DNA from 4 places in the Pseudomonas azadiae genome. Region 2 is predicted to be linked to each of the others. Evidence: predicted binding sites of a transcription regulator. Region 2 holds the regulator's gene; each other region holds the start of a gene.
What was found. The regulator sigma-54, encoded in region 2, starts transcription at its own class of promoters, with help from an activator protein. The targets are predictions, from matches to a motif close to ANTGGCATNNANNTTGCTNT.
Positions count from the first base shown of each region.

Region 1: a site for sigma-54 is predicted at 2,662-2,681, ahead of KVG91_RS05850 (circularly permuted type 2 ATP-grasp protein). Genes of this name have one in related genera too.
Region 3: a site for sigma-54 is predicted at 1,566-1,585, ahead of glnA (type I glutamate--ammonia ligase). Genes of this name have one in related genera too.
Region 4: a site for sigma-54 is predicted at 1,653-1,672, ahead of glnK (P-II family nitrogen regulator). Genes of this name have one in related genera too.

Region 1 covers NZ_JAHSTY010000001.1:1,308,109-1,312,317, reverse strand. Annotated here, with positions in the region: gene KVG91_RS05875 (translation initiation factor 2) at 1-296, shown strand, start outside; gene KVG91_RS05870 (YkgJ family cysteine cluster protein) at 459-713, shown strand; gene KVG91_RS05865 (START domain-containing protein) at 754-1,359, shown strand; gene KVG91_RS05860 (hypothetical protein) at 1,440-1,700, shown strand; gene KVG91_RS05855 (ribonuclease E inhibitor RraB) at 1,912-2,253, shown strand; gene KVG91_RS05850 (circularly permuted type 2 ATP-grasp protein) at 2,714-4,123, shown strand; gene KVG91_RS05845 (alpha-E domain-containing protein) at 4,128-4,209, shown strand, end outside.
Region 2 covers NZ_JAHSTY010000001.1:233,952-238,160, forward strand. Annotated here, with positions in the region: gene lptC (LPS export ABC transporter periplasmic protein LptC) at 1-284, shown strand, start outside; gene lptA (lipopolysaccharide transport periplasmic protein LptA) at 271-804, shown strand; gene lptB (LPS export ABC transporter ATP-binding protein) at 804-1,529, shown strand; gene KVG91_RS01080 (RNA polymerase factor sigma-54) at 1,728-3,221, shown strand; gene hpf (ribosome hibernation-promoting factor, HPF/YfiA family) at 3,298-3,603, shown strand; gene ptsN (PTS IIA-like nitrogen regulatory protein PtsN) at 3,614-4,078, shown strand; gene rapZ (RNase adapter RapZ) at 4,081-4,209, shown strand, end outside.
Region 3 covers NZ_JAHSTY010000001.1:3,288,388-3,292,596, reverse strand. Annotated here, with positions in the region: gene thiI (tRNA uracil 4-sulfurtransferase ThiI) at 1-1,351, opposite strand, end outside; gene glnA (type I glutamate--ammonia ligase) at 1,685-3,091, shown strand; gene KVG91_RS14980 (DUF6124 family protein) at 3,165-3,401, opposite strand; gene KVG91_RS14975 (chorismate mutase) at 3,829-4,209, shown strand, end outside.
Region 4 covers NZ_JAHSTY010000001.1:2,693,832-2,698,040, reverse strand. Annotated here, with positions in the region: gene KVG91_RS12360 (YifB family Mg chelatase-like AAA ATPase) at 1-976, opposite strand, end outside; gene KVG91_RS12355 (accessory factor UbiK family protein) at 1,194-1,457, opposite strand; gene glnK (P-II family nitrogen regulator) at 1,881-2,219, shown strand; gene KVG91_RS12345 (ammonium transporter) at 2,254-3,591, shown strand; gene KVG91_RS12340 (secondary thiamine-phosphate synthase enzyme YjbQ) at 3,801-4,209, shown strand, end outside.

The sequences.
Region 1 (4,209 bases), 1.1 Mb from region 2:
AACGTGCGGCCCGTAAGTCCAAGTCGTCCCGTGAAGTGGCGCAGACACAATTGCCACCGGCACAGTTGGATCTGTCACTGCCGTCGGACATGGTCAGGCATCTGGAACCTGTTGGCACCCTGCCTAAGCCCAAGAGCGTGCCTCTGCTGCCGCCCATGTTTGGCGAGAAGCCCACTGACAACAGCGCGTTCCAGATCAACGGCCGTCTGCTCAGTAATGAGATGAAGCTGCAGTTGCGCAACGAAGAGCGGCGTGATGTGGAAGGTGCGGCGTTGGAATTCGAGTTCAAACAGTAACCGTTTCAAACAATGGCGGCGCGGGGCCGACGACCATGTGTCGGAGACTGGCCGGTCACTTTTGATTTCGGCGAAAAACCCCTGTTAGACCATTTTAAAACGGCTGTTTAAGGGCGTACTCTAGCCCGGCCATCCCATTGAGTCGTCGAGAACCTGTTGATCATGAATTGCCGTGAAGGCTGTGGTGCCTGCTGCATCGCCCCCTCCATCAGCTCGCCTTTGCCGGGAATGCCACAGGGCAAACCGGCTGGCGTGCGCTGCCTGCACCTGTCGGTCGAACAGCTGTGCCTGCTGTTCGGGCAGCCCGAGCGACCGACGGTGTGCGGCGAGTTCAAGGCGGATATCGATGTCTGCGGGACCGACCAGGCCGATGCGATCCGGTTGATCGGCTGGTGGGAGCAGATAACGGCGGCTTGATGGGCTTACTACCCGACCTTCAACAATAAGGAATACACCCATGGGTTCGCTGAAACAAATGGCTGTGCTGTGCGGTTTTACGCTGGTGTTTGCGGCTGCTGCCCAGGCAGAAGATTGGCAAGTGGCCAAGGACGAAGACGGCATCAAGGTGTCCCTGAGCGAAGTGGCCGGTTCCAAGTACAAGGCGTATCGCGGTGTGGCCCTGATCAAGGCGCCTGTGGCCAGGATCATTGCCTTGCAGGAAGACGTGGCGGGTGCCTGCGCCTGGATTCACGAGTGCAAATCCCAGAAGCTGGTCGACAGGAAAGGCGACGAGGCCTGGACCTACACGCAGTTCAAGGCGCCGTTCCCGGTGACCGATCGTGACTCGTATATCCATGTCACAACCACCAGGAACGCCGACGGCAGCGTCACCCGCACCTTGCAGGGCGTACCGACCTACAAGCCTGAAGAAAAAGGCTATGTGCGTGTCGCTCAGGTGGAGGGGTTCTGGAAGCTGGTCCCCAAGGGCGCCGACCAGACTGAAGTGACCTATCAGGTGCACACCGAGCCAGGCGGCAGCGTGCCGTCATGGCTGGCCAACAAGTTCGTGGTGGAGGCGCCGTTCAACACCTTGAAGGCCTTGAAAGATCACGCTGAAAAATAACCGGCGTTTGATCCGGTGCCTTCGGCCTTGAGTGGAACGTTTGTCGAGCCCTCAAGGTCCAGATAGAGGTGAGCCCACACATGGGTTTTATCGAGGAGGCACCGATGCCGAAGTGGAATATTTCTTTCATCAATGACCGTGGTGAGCCGGTAGTCGAGCAATTCGACTGCGCGCATGAGCCGACGCTGGAAGAAGCCGCACAATTGGTGCGCGTGCGTGTGTCACCGGTGTTGGAAAAGCTGGACCTCAACGATCTTGCCGATCGTGTGCCCGATCCCACGGTCAAAAGCCTGCATGATCAAAATGGTATCAAAGACCTCAAGGTCGAACCCGCCGCCTGAACATTTGCTGTACACCCTTCAAGCGCCTCTGGTGGAGGTGATAGCTTCGCGCTACTCTGCAAGTGAGATCAGCGAATGAATCGCTAAAGGTCTGGTCTTGTCAGCTACATGCTTGTTTTCCAGCGGTGCTTGTATCGCCGTAGCACCCGCGCCAGTAAGGCGCGGGCCAGGAGAGCACGGAAAGTCTATCCATCATTTAGGAGCACTTTTCATGAGCACAGCCTATCAAGAAGACATCAGCACCAACGTTCTGCGCCGCATGAAAGAAGGCGGCTTCGACTTTTCGCGTTTTCACCCCATTGAGTTTTACGCCATTTTCCCGGATGAGGAACGGGCGCGCAGGGCTGCGGGTGAGTTTCGTGGGGAATCGCTGAATGCCCAGGTCAGTGCGCGCGACGATGGTGCCTGGTACCTGGAGCTGAGCAAAATCATGTCTGCAACCTACGACGGCATAGGAGACTTCGAGCAAGACTTTGAGGCGGTGGTCGAGCCGCTGGGCGGGATCATCGAAGGGTGGGGCGTGAAGCAGGAGGTGCGTGGGTTACCCATGTAGCAGTCAGTAGTATGAGAAACACAGCGTATCGGCTGACCTTTGGGTCGGCCGATTTTGTTTGTGGCGCCAGAAAGTTTACGGAACTAGCGTCGCCCTTTTCTGCACCAAAAAAAAAGGCCACCCGAGCAGGGTGGCCGAAAGGGAAGACCGGGAGGTCGGTCGGTACACGAAGCACGACGTTACCGATGGCACAAAGGGTTTAGCTGTAGGACGCGTCCTGTTCAGCAGAGTGTGGTGATTATCCGCGGGCTTCGCCGGGCAGTGAAATCAACTCTGGCTATGCGGTTGATAGCCAAAGCCCGCATGGTGATGAAGCGCGAGGCATTACACCGGGCATTCTGCGCACCAGGACGGTGCGAGCAGATTCCGGTTGTTATTCAACTCACTGATTTTTTAAGTGTTTATGCCGCTGGCACGGGCCTTGCGATGGTTCTTGAGTCCGGGTGACAAGGAGTACGGCATGATCCGCACTTATTACGATGAAATGTACGACGGGGCAGGGCAGGTCAGGCCTCATTACCGCGCGTTCGCCCGTTGGTTGGCCGACACCCCCGCCGAGCTGCTGGCCCAGCGCCGGCGCGAGGCCGATTTGCTGTTTCACCGCGCCGGCATCACCTTCACCCTCTACGGCGACGAGCAGGGCACCGAGCGCCTGATTCCCTTCGACACCATCCCGCGCAGCATCCCGGCCAGCGAATGGCGAGTGGTCGAGCGCGGCTGCATCCAACGGGTCAAGGCGCTGAACATGTTTCTCGCCGACCTCTATCACGGACAACGCATCATCAAGGCGGGGATAATTCCTGCAGAACAAGTGCTGGCCAACGACCAATACCAACTGGCGATGCAGGGCTTAAAGCTGCACCGCGATCTGTATTCCCAAGTTTCCGGAGTAGACCTCGTACGCGATGGCGACGGCACGTACTACGTGCTCGAAGACAACCTGCGTACACCCAGCGGCGTCAGCTACATGCTCGAAGACCGCAAGATGATGATGCGCCTGTTCCCCGAACTGTTCGCCGCCCAGCGCATTGCGCCCATCGACCACTACCCCAACCTGCTGCTCGACACCCTGAAAAGCTCCAGCCCGCTGGATAACCCCAGCGTGGTCGTATTGACCCCGGGTCGCTTCAACAGCGCGTTTTTCGAACATGCGTTTCTCGCCCGGGAAATGGGCGTGGAACTGGTGGAAGGCGCTGACCTGTTCGTGCGCGATGACCGCGTGTTCATGCGCACCACCGACGGCCCGCAGGCCGTGGACGTGATCTACCGGCGCCTCGACGATGCGTTCCTCGACCCGCTGGCCTTCAACCCGGACTCCATGCTCGGCGTGCCCGGCCTGCTCGCCGCCTATCGCTGCGGCAATGTGGTGCTGGCCAACGCCATCGGCACCGGGGTGGCGGATGACAAGTCGGTGTATCCGTTCGTCACCGAGATGATCCGCTTTTACCTGGATGAAGAGCCTATCTTGAAGAACGTTCCGACCTTTCAATGCCGCAAGCCTGACGAACTTTCCCACGTCCTGGCCAACCTGCCGGACCTGGTGGTGAAAGAAACCCAAGGCTCCGGCGGCTACGGCATGCTCGTAGGGCCGGCGTCCACGGCGGCGCAAATCGAAGCGTTCCGCGCACGGATCAAGGCCAAGCCCCACGCCTATATCGCCCAGCCGACCCTGTGTTTATCCACTTGCCCGACCTTTGTCGAGAACGGCATTGCGCCGCGCCATATCGACCTGCGCCCGTTTGTGCTGTCCGGCAAGGACACCCGTGTGGTCCCGGGCGGCCTGACCCGCGTGGCGTTGCGCGAGGGTTCACTGGTGGTTAACTCATCCCAGGGCGGCGGCACCAAAGACACCTGGGTGGTCGAGGACTGATGCCATGTTGAGTAGAACTGCCTCGGATCTGTACTGGATGTCGCGCTACCTGGAACGCGCGGAAAACCTCGCACGCATGCTCGATG
Region 2 (4,209 bases):
CGTGGCACGTCACCAGCAAGCGTGGCGAGGTCAACCCGGACGGTACCGAGGTGGAACTGATCGATTCGGTGCGCGTTGCGCGCACTGACGATAAAAACCGCGACACCGTGATTACCAGCAGTCGCATGACCGTATTCCCACAGAAGCAATATGCGCAGACCGAGCAAGACGTTAGAATCGACGGCGCTGGCGGTGTATCGACTGGCAAGGGAATGAAAGCGTATTTGAAAGAAAGCAGGATACACCTGCTATCGAACGTAAGAGGACAGTATGAGGCTCGTTAAAACTCTCCCTATTTTGCTCGGCCTGGGCGCAGTACTGGGAAGCGTGAGCGCCTGGGCTCTGCCGAACGATAGCCAGCAGCCGATCCACATTTCGGCTGACGATGCGCAGCTCGATGACAAGCAAGGCGTCGCCACCTATACAGGCGGCGTGATCATCACTCAGGGCTCGATGAAGATCACCGGTAACACGGTGACGCTGACGCGTACCGCGGCAGGCGACATCGATGTCGTGACCTCTGTCGGCAACCTTGCCTACTTCGAACAGAAGCAAAAGGCAGAAGATCCCGGCCCGATGAAAGGCTATGGCAAGACCATCCAGTACCACGCGCAGCAGAATCGCATCGTCCTGATCGACCAGGCCAAGGTCCTCAGCGCCGACGGCAACTCGACCGAAGGCGAGAAGATCGTTTACAACACCCAGACCCAGGTCGCGCAGGCGGGCCGCGCCAACGGCACCAAGGTCAGCGCACCGCGCCCACGCATCGACATGGTTATCCAGCCGAAGAAGAAGGCCGAGTAATGGCAACCCTGAAAGCCCAGCACCTGGCCAAAGCCTATAAAAGCCGTCAGGTCGTGCGCGACGTCAGTCTGTCGATCGACAGCGGCCAGATCGTCGGCTTGCTCGGCCCCAACGGCGCCGGCAAGACCACCTGCTTCTATATGATCGTCGGCCTGGTCCAGGCGGACCAGGGCCGTGTATTGATCGATGACCTGGACGTGAGCCACCAGCCGATGCATGGCCGCGCCCGCGCCGGTATTGGCTATCTGCCGCAGGAAGCGTCGATCTTTCGCAAACTGTCGGTCGCCGACAACATCATGGCCATCCTCGAAACCCGCAAGGAACTCGACCGTGACGGCCGCCGCAAGGAGCTGGAAAGCCTGCTGCAGGAATTCCACATCAACCACATTCGCGACAACCTCGGCATGAGCCTCTCCGGCGGTGAGCGTCGCCGTGTGGAAATCGCCCGCGCCCTGGCCACCGCACCCAAGTTCATCCTGCTGGACGAACCGTTTGCCGGCGTCGACCCAATTTCTGTCGGCGACATCAAGCAGATCATCCATCACCTCAAGGCCAAGGGCATTGGCGTGCTGATCACCGACCACAACGTCCGTGAGACGCTCGATATCTGCGAAACCGCGTACATCGTCAACGATGGCCAGCTGATCGCCGAAGGCGATTCCGCCACCATCCTGGCCAACGAGCTGGTCAAGGAAGTGTACCTGGGTCATGAGTTCCGCCTGTAAGCCTGCCTGTTTGAAAAAGGCGGTGGAAGACCGTTTGCCAACGTGTGCGGGAGTCAATGAAAACCTCCGGATTTTTATTGTTACCGCGCTCTAGGCAAAGCCCCCGATATCAGGCATATAATTTGCTTATGTTTGGCGCTCACGCGCCCTGTCGTGGATGGCGCATTGCGCCGGCGAATAAGGTGTTAAGCCCCTGCCATGAAACCATCGCTAGTCCTGAGAATGGGCCAGCAGCTGACGATGACACCGCAGCTGCAACAGGCCATCCGCCTGCTCCAATTGTCGACCCTGGACCTGCAACAGGAAATCCAGGAGGCCCTGGAATCCAATCCGATGCTCGAACGCCAGGAAGAAGGCGACGACTTCGATAATGCAGACCCACTGGCCGACAACATCGAGCAAAAACCCAATTCCGACGTGCAGGAACCCTCCTACCAGGAAACCGCCCCAACGGTGGACAACCTTGAGGAAGGCGACTGGAACGAACGCATTCCCAACGAACTTCCCGTCGACACCGCCTGGGAAGACGTCTACCAGACCAGCGCCAGCAGCCTGCCCAGCAATGACGATGACGAGTGGGACTTCACCACCCGCACTTCGGTTGGCGAGAGCTTGCAGAGCCACTTGCTGTGGCAACTGAACCTTGCTCCGATGTCGGACACCGATCGCTTGATCGCCGTGACCCTGATCGACTGCATCAACAATCAGGGCTACCTGGACGAGACGCTTGAGGAAATCCTCGAGGCATTCGACCCGGAGCTCGATATCGAGCTGGACGAAATCGAAGCCGTCCTGCACCGCATCCAGCAATTCGAGCCCGCCGGTATCGGCGCGCGCAATCTCAGCGAATGCCTGCTGCTGCAACTGCGCCAGTTGCCGGCCAAGACCGCTTGGCTCGCCGAAGCCCAGCGCCTGGTCACCGATTATATCGACCTGCTGGGCAGCCGCGACTACAGCCAGTTGATGCGCCGCATGAAGCTCAAGGAAGACGACCTGCGCCAGGTCATCGAGCTGGTACAGAGCCTCAACCCGCGCCCCGGTTCGCAGATCGAGTCAAGCGAAGCTGAATACGTCGTACCGGACGTGATCGTGCGCAAGGACAACGAGCGCTGGCTGGTGGAGTTGAACCAGGAGTCGGTGCCGCGCCTGCGCGTCAACCCGCAATATGCCGGTTTTGTGCGCCGCGCCGATACCAGCGCCGACAATACCTTCATGCGTAACCAGTTGCAGGAAGCGCGCTGGTTCATCAAGAGCCTGCAAAGCCGCAACGAAACCCTGATGAAAGTCGCCACCCAGATCGTCGAGCATCAGCGCGGCTTTCTGGAATATGGCGACGAAGCGATGAAACCGCTGGTGCTGCATGACATCGCCGAGGCGGTAGGCATGCACGAATCGACGATTTCCCGGGTGACGACGCAAAAATTCATGCATACCCCGCGGGGCATATATGAGCTGAAATACTTTTTCTCAAGCCATGTGAGCACCTCCGAAGGCGGCGAATGCTCGTCCACGGCGATCCGCGCGATCATCAAAAAACTGGTTGCTGCGGAAAATCAGAAAAAGCCATTGAGTGACAGTAAGATCGCTGGTTTACTGGAGGCACAAGGCATTCAGGTCGCCCGTCGAACCGTCGCCAAGTACCGCGAATCCCTCGGGATCGCGCCTTCCAGCGAGCGTAAGCGTTTGATGTGACGGGCGGGCCACAGCGTTCCAGTGGCAGGTATTCCTTACCTGCCGCTTTATGCACTGGCAACGAAGGAGAAGCTGTATGCAAGTCAACATCAGTGGACACCATGTGGAAGTCACCCCTCCAATGCGCGAATACGTCGAGCAGAAGCTGAAGAAGCTTGAAGGACATTTCGACAAGATCACCAACGTGCAGGTCATCATGAAGGTCGATAAGCTTCAGCAGAAAATCGAGGCGACCCTCCAGATTCCCGGTGGCGAAGTGGTTGCTAATGCCGAGCATGAAGACATGTATGCATCGATCGACTTGCTCACCGACAAGCTTGACCGCCAACTCAAAAAGCATAAGGAAAAGAATCTGCACCTGATGCAAGGTACAGGTCGTTAACTCTCCCCCCATGATCCGACTTGAAACCATCCTGACCCCCGGCCGTTCCCTTGTGAACGTGCCGGGCGGCAGTAAAAAGCGCGCCCTCGAACAAATTGCCAACCTGATCAGCAGCCAAGTGCCTGAGCTGGAAATGCAAGATGTCTTCGAGGCCCTGATTGCTCGTGAAAAACTCGGTTCTACCGGTTTTGGCAACGGCATCGCCATTCCCCACTGCCGCCTCAAAGGCTGCGAGACACCGGTCAGCGCGCTGCTGCACCTGGACGCTCCCATTGATTTCGATGCCATCGACGGTGCGCCGGTCGACCTGCTGTTCGTACTGTTGGTCCCGCAAGCTGCCACCGATGCACACCTGGAACTGCTTCGGCAGATCGCCAGCATGCTCGACCGCAAGGAAGTACGCGACAAACTGCGCAGTGCCAGCAGCAACGAGGCGCTGTACCAGGTTGTCCTGGATGAACAGAGCGGGCAGTAATCATGCGTTTGATCATCGTCAGCGGCCGTTCTGGCTCGGGTAAAAGCACCGCTCTCAATGTTCTTGAGGACAACGGTTTCTACTGTATCGACAACCTGCCCGCCGGCCTGCTGCCGGAACTGGCCGAGCGC
Region 3 (4,209 bases), 3.1 Mb from region 2:
GGCTGTCATCCAGTTCCTTGAAACGCGCGTTCAATGCATAGAACGGCAGCGTTTGTACGTCGATGCCAGGAATTGCCAGCGGCTCATCTTCAGCGGCATCCGGGTGGCGGATGTCGATGATGATCTGGCCGGCCAGGGCTTCGCTGACTTCTTCGATCTGTACATCCTGGCCCAGCTCGTCGATGACACGATCGATCGGGACCAGCTTGGCGTTCTCGAGCGCACGCTCCAGAATCGCCATGTCAAACTGTTGTTCTTCATACTCCACGCGGTTGCGCTTGGCGTGGGTCTTGGGGTTCACCGAGATGACCCCGCAGTACTCAGGCATATGCTTGGCAAAGTCGGCGGTGCCGATTTCTTCTGCCAGGTCGATGATGTCCTGCTTGTGGCTGGCGATAAGCGGGCGCAGCACCAGCTTCTCGGTCACGCAATCGATCAGCGACAGGTTCGGCAGCGTCTGGCTGGACACCTGGGAGATCGCTTCACCGGTCACCAGCGCGTCGATCTGCAGTTGGTCGGCGATCCGGGAAGCGGCGCGCAACATCATACGCTTCAATACCACGCCCATATGACTGTTATCGACTTTGCCGAGAATTTCGCCCAGCACTTCTTCGAACGGTACGCTTACAAATAGCACGCGTTGGGAGCTGCCGTACTTCTTCCAGATAAAGTGCGCTACTTCCATCACGCCCAATTCGTGTGCACGCCCGCCCAGGTTAAAGAAGCAGAAGTGGCTCATCAGGCCGCGCCGCATGATCTGGTAGGCCGCGACCGTGGAATCGAAACCGCCGGACATCAAGACCAGCGTCTGTTCCAAGGCGCCCAGCGGGTAGCCGCCGATGCTGTTGTGCTGGCTGTGGATCACAAACAACCGTTGGTCGCGAATTTCCATGCGCACTTCAATTTGCGGTGCTTTCAAGGAAATTCCGGCGGCGCCGCACTCGCGACGCAGCTTGCTGCCAACGTATTTCTCCACATCCATGGAGCTGAACGGGTGCTTGCCGGCGCGCTTGCAGCGCACCGAAAAAATCTTGCCTTCCAGGCTGTCGCCGAAGTGCAATTTGCATTTTTCGGTGATGTCGTCGAAGTCGCCCAGCGCGTACTCGTCCACCTGCAGGAAATGCGCGATGCCCGGCATGCAGCTCAGGCGCTCGGTCATGTCCTTCAAGGCTTTGGCGTCGGTCAGGCGGGTTTCCAGCTCGAGGTTGTCCCACACGCCATTCACCACCACAGCCGGGTCCAGATCGCGGAGCACGGCACGGATGTTCTTGGCCAACTGACGGATGAAACGCATCCGTACCGGTCGGCTCTTGATGGTGATTTCGGGGAAGACTTTAACGATTAATTTCATGGAAACAGCGCGTGCCGGACCTGCCGAAAAAGGGGGGCGCGGATTATAGCGGAAATCGCTCAAGGTTTAACCAGTTAATATGCATAGCAGTTGCTGCGCACTAAAGCAGTGCATTTGCAGGTAACCTCGCCACATTGCGGTGCGCTATTTTTTGGCTTTTGTCGCAATGCACCTTTATAGGGTCGCTTTTGGAGCACAAAACCCATGTTGGCGCACTGGCATGCAATTTGCTCTCTTGTGAGGCAGGTTGCCATGGCGGACTATCCGCGCCGGCATCACCCACATTCTAAGGGCTAACTCCACTACCCAGCCCGAAGCCACCCGGAGGACACTATGTCGAAGTCGGTTCAACTCATCAAAGATCATGACGTCAAATGGATTGATCTGCGCTTCACGGACACCAAAGGCACTCAGCACCACGTGACCATGCCGGCTCGCGATGCGCTGGATGATGCGTTCTTCGAAGAAGGCAAAATGTTCGACGGTTCCTCCATTGCCGGCTGGAAAGGCATCGAAGCTTCCGACATGATCCTGATGCCGGACGACAGCACTGCCGTGCTGGACCCGTTCACCGAAGAGCCGACCCTGATCCTGGTCTGCGACGTTATCGAACCGTCGACCATGCAAGGCTACGACCGCGACCCACGTGCGATCGCCAAGCGTGCCGAGGAATACCTGAAGTCGACCGGTATCGGCGACACCGTATTCGTAGGCCCTGAGCCTGAGTTCTTCATCTTCGACCAAGTGAAATTCAAGTCCGATATCTCCGGCTCCATGTTCAAGATCTACTCTGAACAAGGTTCGTGGATGTCCGACCAGGACGTGGAAGGCGGCAACCATGGCCACCGTCCAGGCATCAAGGGCGGCTACTTCCCGGTTCCGCCATTCGACCACGACCACGAAATCCGTACCTCCATGTGCAACGCCATGGAAGACATGGGCCTGGTCATCGAAGTGCATCACCACGAAGTGGCGACTGCCGGCCAGAACGAAATCGGTGTGAAGTTCAACACCCTGGTCGCCAAGGCTGACGAAGTCCAGACCCTGAAGTACTGCGTACACAACACTGCCGTTGCCTACGGCCGTACCGCGACCTTCATGCCTAAGCCTTTGTACGGCGATAACGGTTCGGGGATGCACGTTCACCTGTCCATCGCCAAAGAAGGCAAGAACACCTTCGCTGGCGAAGGTTATGCCGGCCTGTCCGACACCGCCCTGTACTTCATCGGCGGCATCATCAAGCACGGTAAGGCCCTGAACGGCTTCACCAACCCGTCGACCAACTCCTACAAGCGTCTGGTCCCGGGTTTCGAAGCGCCGGTAATGCTGGCCTACTCGGCACGCAACCGTTCCGCCTCGATCCGTATTCCTTACGTGTCCAGCCCGCGCGCGCGCCGTATCGAAGCGCGCTTCCCGGACCCGGCTGCCAACCCGTACCTGGCCTTCGCGGCCCTGGTCATGGCTGGCCTGGACGGTATCCAGAACAAGATCCACCCTGGCGACGCCGCCGACAAAAACTTGTACGACCTGCCGCCTGAAGAGGCCAAAGAGATCCCACAAGTGTGCGGCAGCCTGAAAGAAGCCCTGGAAGAGCTGGACAAGGGCCGTGCGTTCCTGACCAAAGGCGGCGTGTTCAGCGACGACTTCATCGACGCTTACATCGAGCTCAAGAGCGCAGAAGAAATCAAGGTTCGCACCTTCGTACACCCACTGGAATACGAGCTGTACTACAGCTGCTGATCCGGTAGCGCTGCTTAACGTGGCGTGATGCAAAAAGACCTCCTTCGGGAGGTCTTTTTTTGCCTGCGGATTGTCAGATGGCCGCTTGGCGGTCGAGCATACGGCTGACCATCTGCGTGCCCAAGGCGCTCAGTTGGTGAATGGCCAGCGCGACATCGCGGTGCTTGCCGTCCAGGTCCTCGGACAGGTCCAGCAACAAGGTGCTGACCGAGGAGAAGGTTTCGAAACTGTTGATCATCAGCGCTTCGTCATCGATATCGGCGGCGATGGTGAAGATGGAGGGGGGTGGATTTGGGGTTGGTTTGAACATGTCTTAACTTCCTCGAATGAGGCCGCCATCGACTCGCTACTAAACGATTGGGTGGCAGCTGTGCGCAGGTTAGTAGACCGGGGAAGTTAAGCAAAAACCGGCGCACCCGAAGATGCCCTGCACACAGCCGCCATAAAAAGCGGCGCGGTACGCGCTTAACTTGATCCTCAGGCTACTAAACCTGATCGCTGATGAGCAGCGACCGAGCAACCTTAGAGACGACAAGCCAGCCGTACAAGCCGGCGGATTCTGGCGCACCTGTAGGCAGGCGCGCAAGTTAAGGTAGCCTCTGACTGACACACTGCCCAATCTGCAAACCCAATCAAAAATGTGGGAGCTGGCTTGCCTGCGATGGCATCAGCTGGGTATACCTGATGTACCGAGTTGCCCGCATCGCAGGCAAGCCAGCTCCCACAGGAGATCCGCTTTGAAACATCGACTTGTGTTCGCCTTGTTATTTTGCAGCGCCAGTGCGAGCGCTGCGCCGCCCACCCTTGAGCCTCTGCTCAACAGCATCGCCGAGCGCCTGGAGATCGCCGACCAAGTTGCCCTGAGCAAATGGGACAGCCACAAGCCCGTAGAGGACAAGAAGCGCGAGCAGGAGGTGATCGCCAGTGTCGTTGCCCAGGCACCGAGCTACAAACTGGACCCCGCCGCCGCCGAGCAGTTTTTCTCGGCGCAGATCGAAGCGAACAAACTGGTGCAGTACACCCATCTATCCGACTGGCAGTTCCAGGGCAAGGCGCCGGACGATCCACGGCCGGACCTGGTGAAGCAGATTCGTCCGCAACTGGACCAACTGCAAAAA
Region 4 (4,209 bases), 2.5 Mb from region 2:
AAATCACGATATGCCCCGACTCCAAAGGTTCGCGCAACACCTCCAGCACCTTGCGGTCGAACTCCGGCAATTCATCCAGAAACAGTACGCCGTGATGGGCCAGGGTAATTTCCCCTGGTTGCGGCTTTGATCCGCCGCCCACCAGCGCAGGTCCGGATGCCGAGTGATGTGGCTGGCGAAACGGCCGGTGCGGCCAATGGCTCAGCGGCGCGAGACTGACCACTGACTGTATCGCGGCGACTTCCAGGGCTTCCTGCTCACTCAACGGTGGCAGCAGGCCGGGCAGGCGGCTGGCGAGCAAGGTCTTGCCGGTGCCGGGCGGGCCGCTGAACAACAGGTTGTGCGCCCCCGCCGCAGCGATCAGTAATGCGCGCTTGGCCGCCAACTGGCCCTGGACCTCATTCAGATCGGGGTAAGGTTTATTCAGGTACAGCAAGCCATCGGACTTGTAGGGCTCAATCGGCACATGCCCGTTCAGGTGCGCAACGACCTGCAGCAAGTGATCCACGGCAATCACCTTCAACCCCGACGCCAGGCACGCTTCCTCGGCATTCGCCCGAGGCACTATCACGGTGCGCCCGGCCTTGCGCGCCGCCAGCGCGGCAGGCAGCACACCTTTGACCGCCCGCACCTCGCCGGACAGCGCCAACTCACCCAGGCATTCCACCTCATCAAGCATCAACGCCGGCACCTGGACGCTGGCCGCCAGGATCCCCAGGGCAATCGCCAAATCAAAACGCCCGCCGTCCTTGGGCAGGTCGGCGGGCGCGAGGTTGAGCGTGATGCGGCGGGCCGGATATTGCAGGGCTGAATTGAGGATGGCACTGCGCACGCGGTCCTTGCTTTCCTTGACCGCCGTTTCCGGCAGGCCCACGAGTGTCAGGGACGGCAAACCATTGGCCATATGCACTTCGACGGTGACGGCGGGGGCTTCGACGCCGATCTGGGCGCGGCTATGGACGATGGCGAGGGACATGCTCGTTCCTTTGAAATGGGAGGCCGCTTCCTGCGGTTTTTCAAGGGTAGACGAGGTAGAGGAAAGCGAGGCGGGGGAGGTTTTACAGAACGTATCCGTGAGGGTGCGCAGGACCCGTGTGGGAGCTGGCTTGCCTGCGATAGCGGTGAGTCTGTGATGGGTTTTATCAGCTGACCCACCGCTATCGCAGGCAAGCCAGCTCCCACATTGAGCGCGTTTATTCAGGGGTGGTGGGTGTGAGTTTGGCTTCCAGCTCGGCGACTTTTGCCTCCAGGCTCTCCAACCGCGCACGGGTGCGCGCAAGCACTACCATCTGGCTATCAAACTCTTCCCGGCTCACCAGGTCGAGTTTGCTGAAGCCGCTTTGCAGCAGCGCCTTGAACTGGCTTTCGATTTCATTGCGGGGCAGTTGGGTTTCACCGCTGAACAAGCGAGAGGCGTGGCCGCTCAGGGCGTCGAGGAAATCTTTTGGCGCGAGCATGGGAAATATTCCGGAATAACTGTTGGCGGGCAGTGTATCACGCAGCGCCTATAGTCTTTTCCAGGGCGGCGAGCGCACGGTTTTCGCGCAGTACGCCGGGCGCTTGCGCACCGTTTCAGTGCGCATTGGCGCCCACGGAAAGCCCCGAGGGTGGGCATCAGTGGGCAAAGGACTGATTTCAGTGGCTTTTACGGAGCTGGCAAGGTTTCTGCTTAGACGATCATGACCCATGCACTGATGCAGTCGCTGTGACGAATGCAGTGCGCCGACGGATCAGGGGTACAGGTTTCGTCACCAGTGGTTCGCTGGCGTCGCAAAGGCAAATGCCGAGGCGACGATGCGTTACAAAGCCAGGCACTGCGCTTAGACTTGAGACGGGTTTGTTTTCCTGGGGCAAGTCCACCAATTCGGGAGAGAGTTTTCATGAAGCTAGTCACTGCCATCATCAAGCCGTTCAAGTTGGACGATGTACGCGAGTCGTTGTCCGAGATCGGCGTGCAGGGCATTACCGTTACTGAGGTCAAGGGCTTCGGTCGGCAGAAGGGTCATACCGAGCTGTATCGCGGCGCGGAATACGTGGTCGATTTCCTGCCGAAGGTGAAGATTGATGTCGCCATTGACGACAAGGATCTTGACCGGGTTATCGAGGCGATAACCAAGGCCGCCAACACCGGCAAGATCGGTGACGGCAAGATCTTCGTGGTCAATCTGGAACAGGCTATTCGCATCCGTACCGGCGAAACCGATACCGACGCAATCTAAGCCGCCAAACCCCAACGCCCCAGGAGAAAACAATATGACTCTGCGTAAATTCGCAGGGCTCGGAGCCCTGTTGTCCATCGTAATGCCAAGCCTGGCCATGGCGGCAGACGAAGTGGCTGCTCCAGTCCTCAATTCCGGCGACACTGCGTGGATGCTGACCGCCACCGCTCTGGTGCTGTTCATGACCATCCCCGGCCTGGCGCTTTTCTACGGCGGCATGGTTCGTTCCAAGAATATTCTGTCGGTGATGATGCAATGTTTTGCCATCACCGGCCTGATCAGCATCCTGTGGGTTGTCTACGGCTATAGCATCGCGTTCGATACCACCGGTATGGAACAGGGTGTGGTCAACTTCAATTCCTTCTTCGGCGGCATGGGCAAGGCGTTCCTGGCGGGCGTTACCCCGGCCAGCATCACCGGGCCTGCGGCGCTGTTCCCGGAAGCGGTGTTCATCACCTTCCAGATGACCTTCGCCATCATCACTCCGGCACTCATTGTCGGTGCGTTCGCCGAACGCATGAAGTTTTCCGCGATGCTGATCTTCATGGCTATCTGGTTCACCCTGGTCTATGCGCCAATCGCGCACATGGTATGGAGCGGTAACGGCGGCCTGATGTGGGACTGGGGTGTGCTGGACTTCGCCGGTGGCACCGTGGTGCACATCAACGCCGGTGTGGCTGGCCTGGTAGCGTGCATCGTGCTCGGCAAGCGTAAAGGCTTCCCGACCACCCCGATGGCGCCGCACAACCTCGGTTACACCCTGATCGGTGCAGCCATGCTGTGGATCGGCTGGTTCGGCTTCAACGCCGGTTCCGCCGCCGCGGCCAACGGCACTGCCGGCATGGCGATGCTCGTCACTCAGATTGCGACCGCTGCCGCAGCGCTGGGCTGGATGTTCGCCGAGTGGCTCACCCACGGTAAGCCAAGCGCATTGGGCATTGCCTCGGGCGTAGTGGCCGGCCTGGTTGCAGTCACTCCGGCTGCTGGCACCGTGGGCCCGATGGGTGCGCTGGTGATCGGCCTGGTCGCCGGTGTGATCTGCTTCTTCTGCGCGACCAGCCTCAAGCGCAAGCTGGGCTACGATGACTCCCTGGACGCATTCGGCGTGCACGGTATCGGCGGTATCGTCGGTGCGATCCTCACCGGTGTGTTCGCAGCGCCTGCATTGGGCGGCTTCGGCACCGTGACGGACGTCGCCGCACAAGTCTGGATCCAGTGCAAAGGCGTGGGCTTCACTGTGCTTTACACAGCGATCGTGACTTACGTCATCCTCAAGGTGCTGGACATGGTCATGGGCCTGCGGGTAACCGAAGAGGAAGAGGCTGTTGGCCTCGACCTGGCGCAACACAACGAGCGCGGCTACAACTTGTAAGTACGCGAAAAAAAATGCCCGGCTTGCCGGGCATTTTTTTGCCTGGCGTTTGTCAGTCATAACAATCTGTGCCGGTTTTATGCTGCATTTGTGGTGGGATACACACGACACTTTCAAGCGTGCCAATGTCTTACAGGCATGTGGGCGTATTCGGCACTTTGTTTTTTCCCAGAGCGCGCTAGAATGCGCGCCGATGGGCGGAGAACTGTATGTGGCAACAGACCCTGATTACCCTGCGGGCCAAGCCTCGGGGCTTTCACCTGGTAACCGATGAGTTGCTGGCCGGCTTGCCTGAATTAAAGGCGTGTCGCGTCGGTCTGTTGCATCTGTGGCTGCAGCACACCTCGGCCTCGTTGACGGTCAACGAGAATGCCGACCCGGCGGTTCGCCGTGACTTCGAGCGTTTTTTCAACTCGCTGGTGCCGCAAGGGCGTGCAGGGTTTGAACACAACGACGAAGGTCCGGATGATCTGCCGGCGCACTTCAAGGCCAGTCTCCTGGGCTGCCAGCTGAGTTTGCCGGTCAAGGCCGGCCGCTTGGCGATGGGCACCTGGCAAGGTGTTTATCTGGGCGAGCACCGCGATCATGGCGGTGCCCGTAAAGTCCTCGCCACCTTGC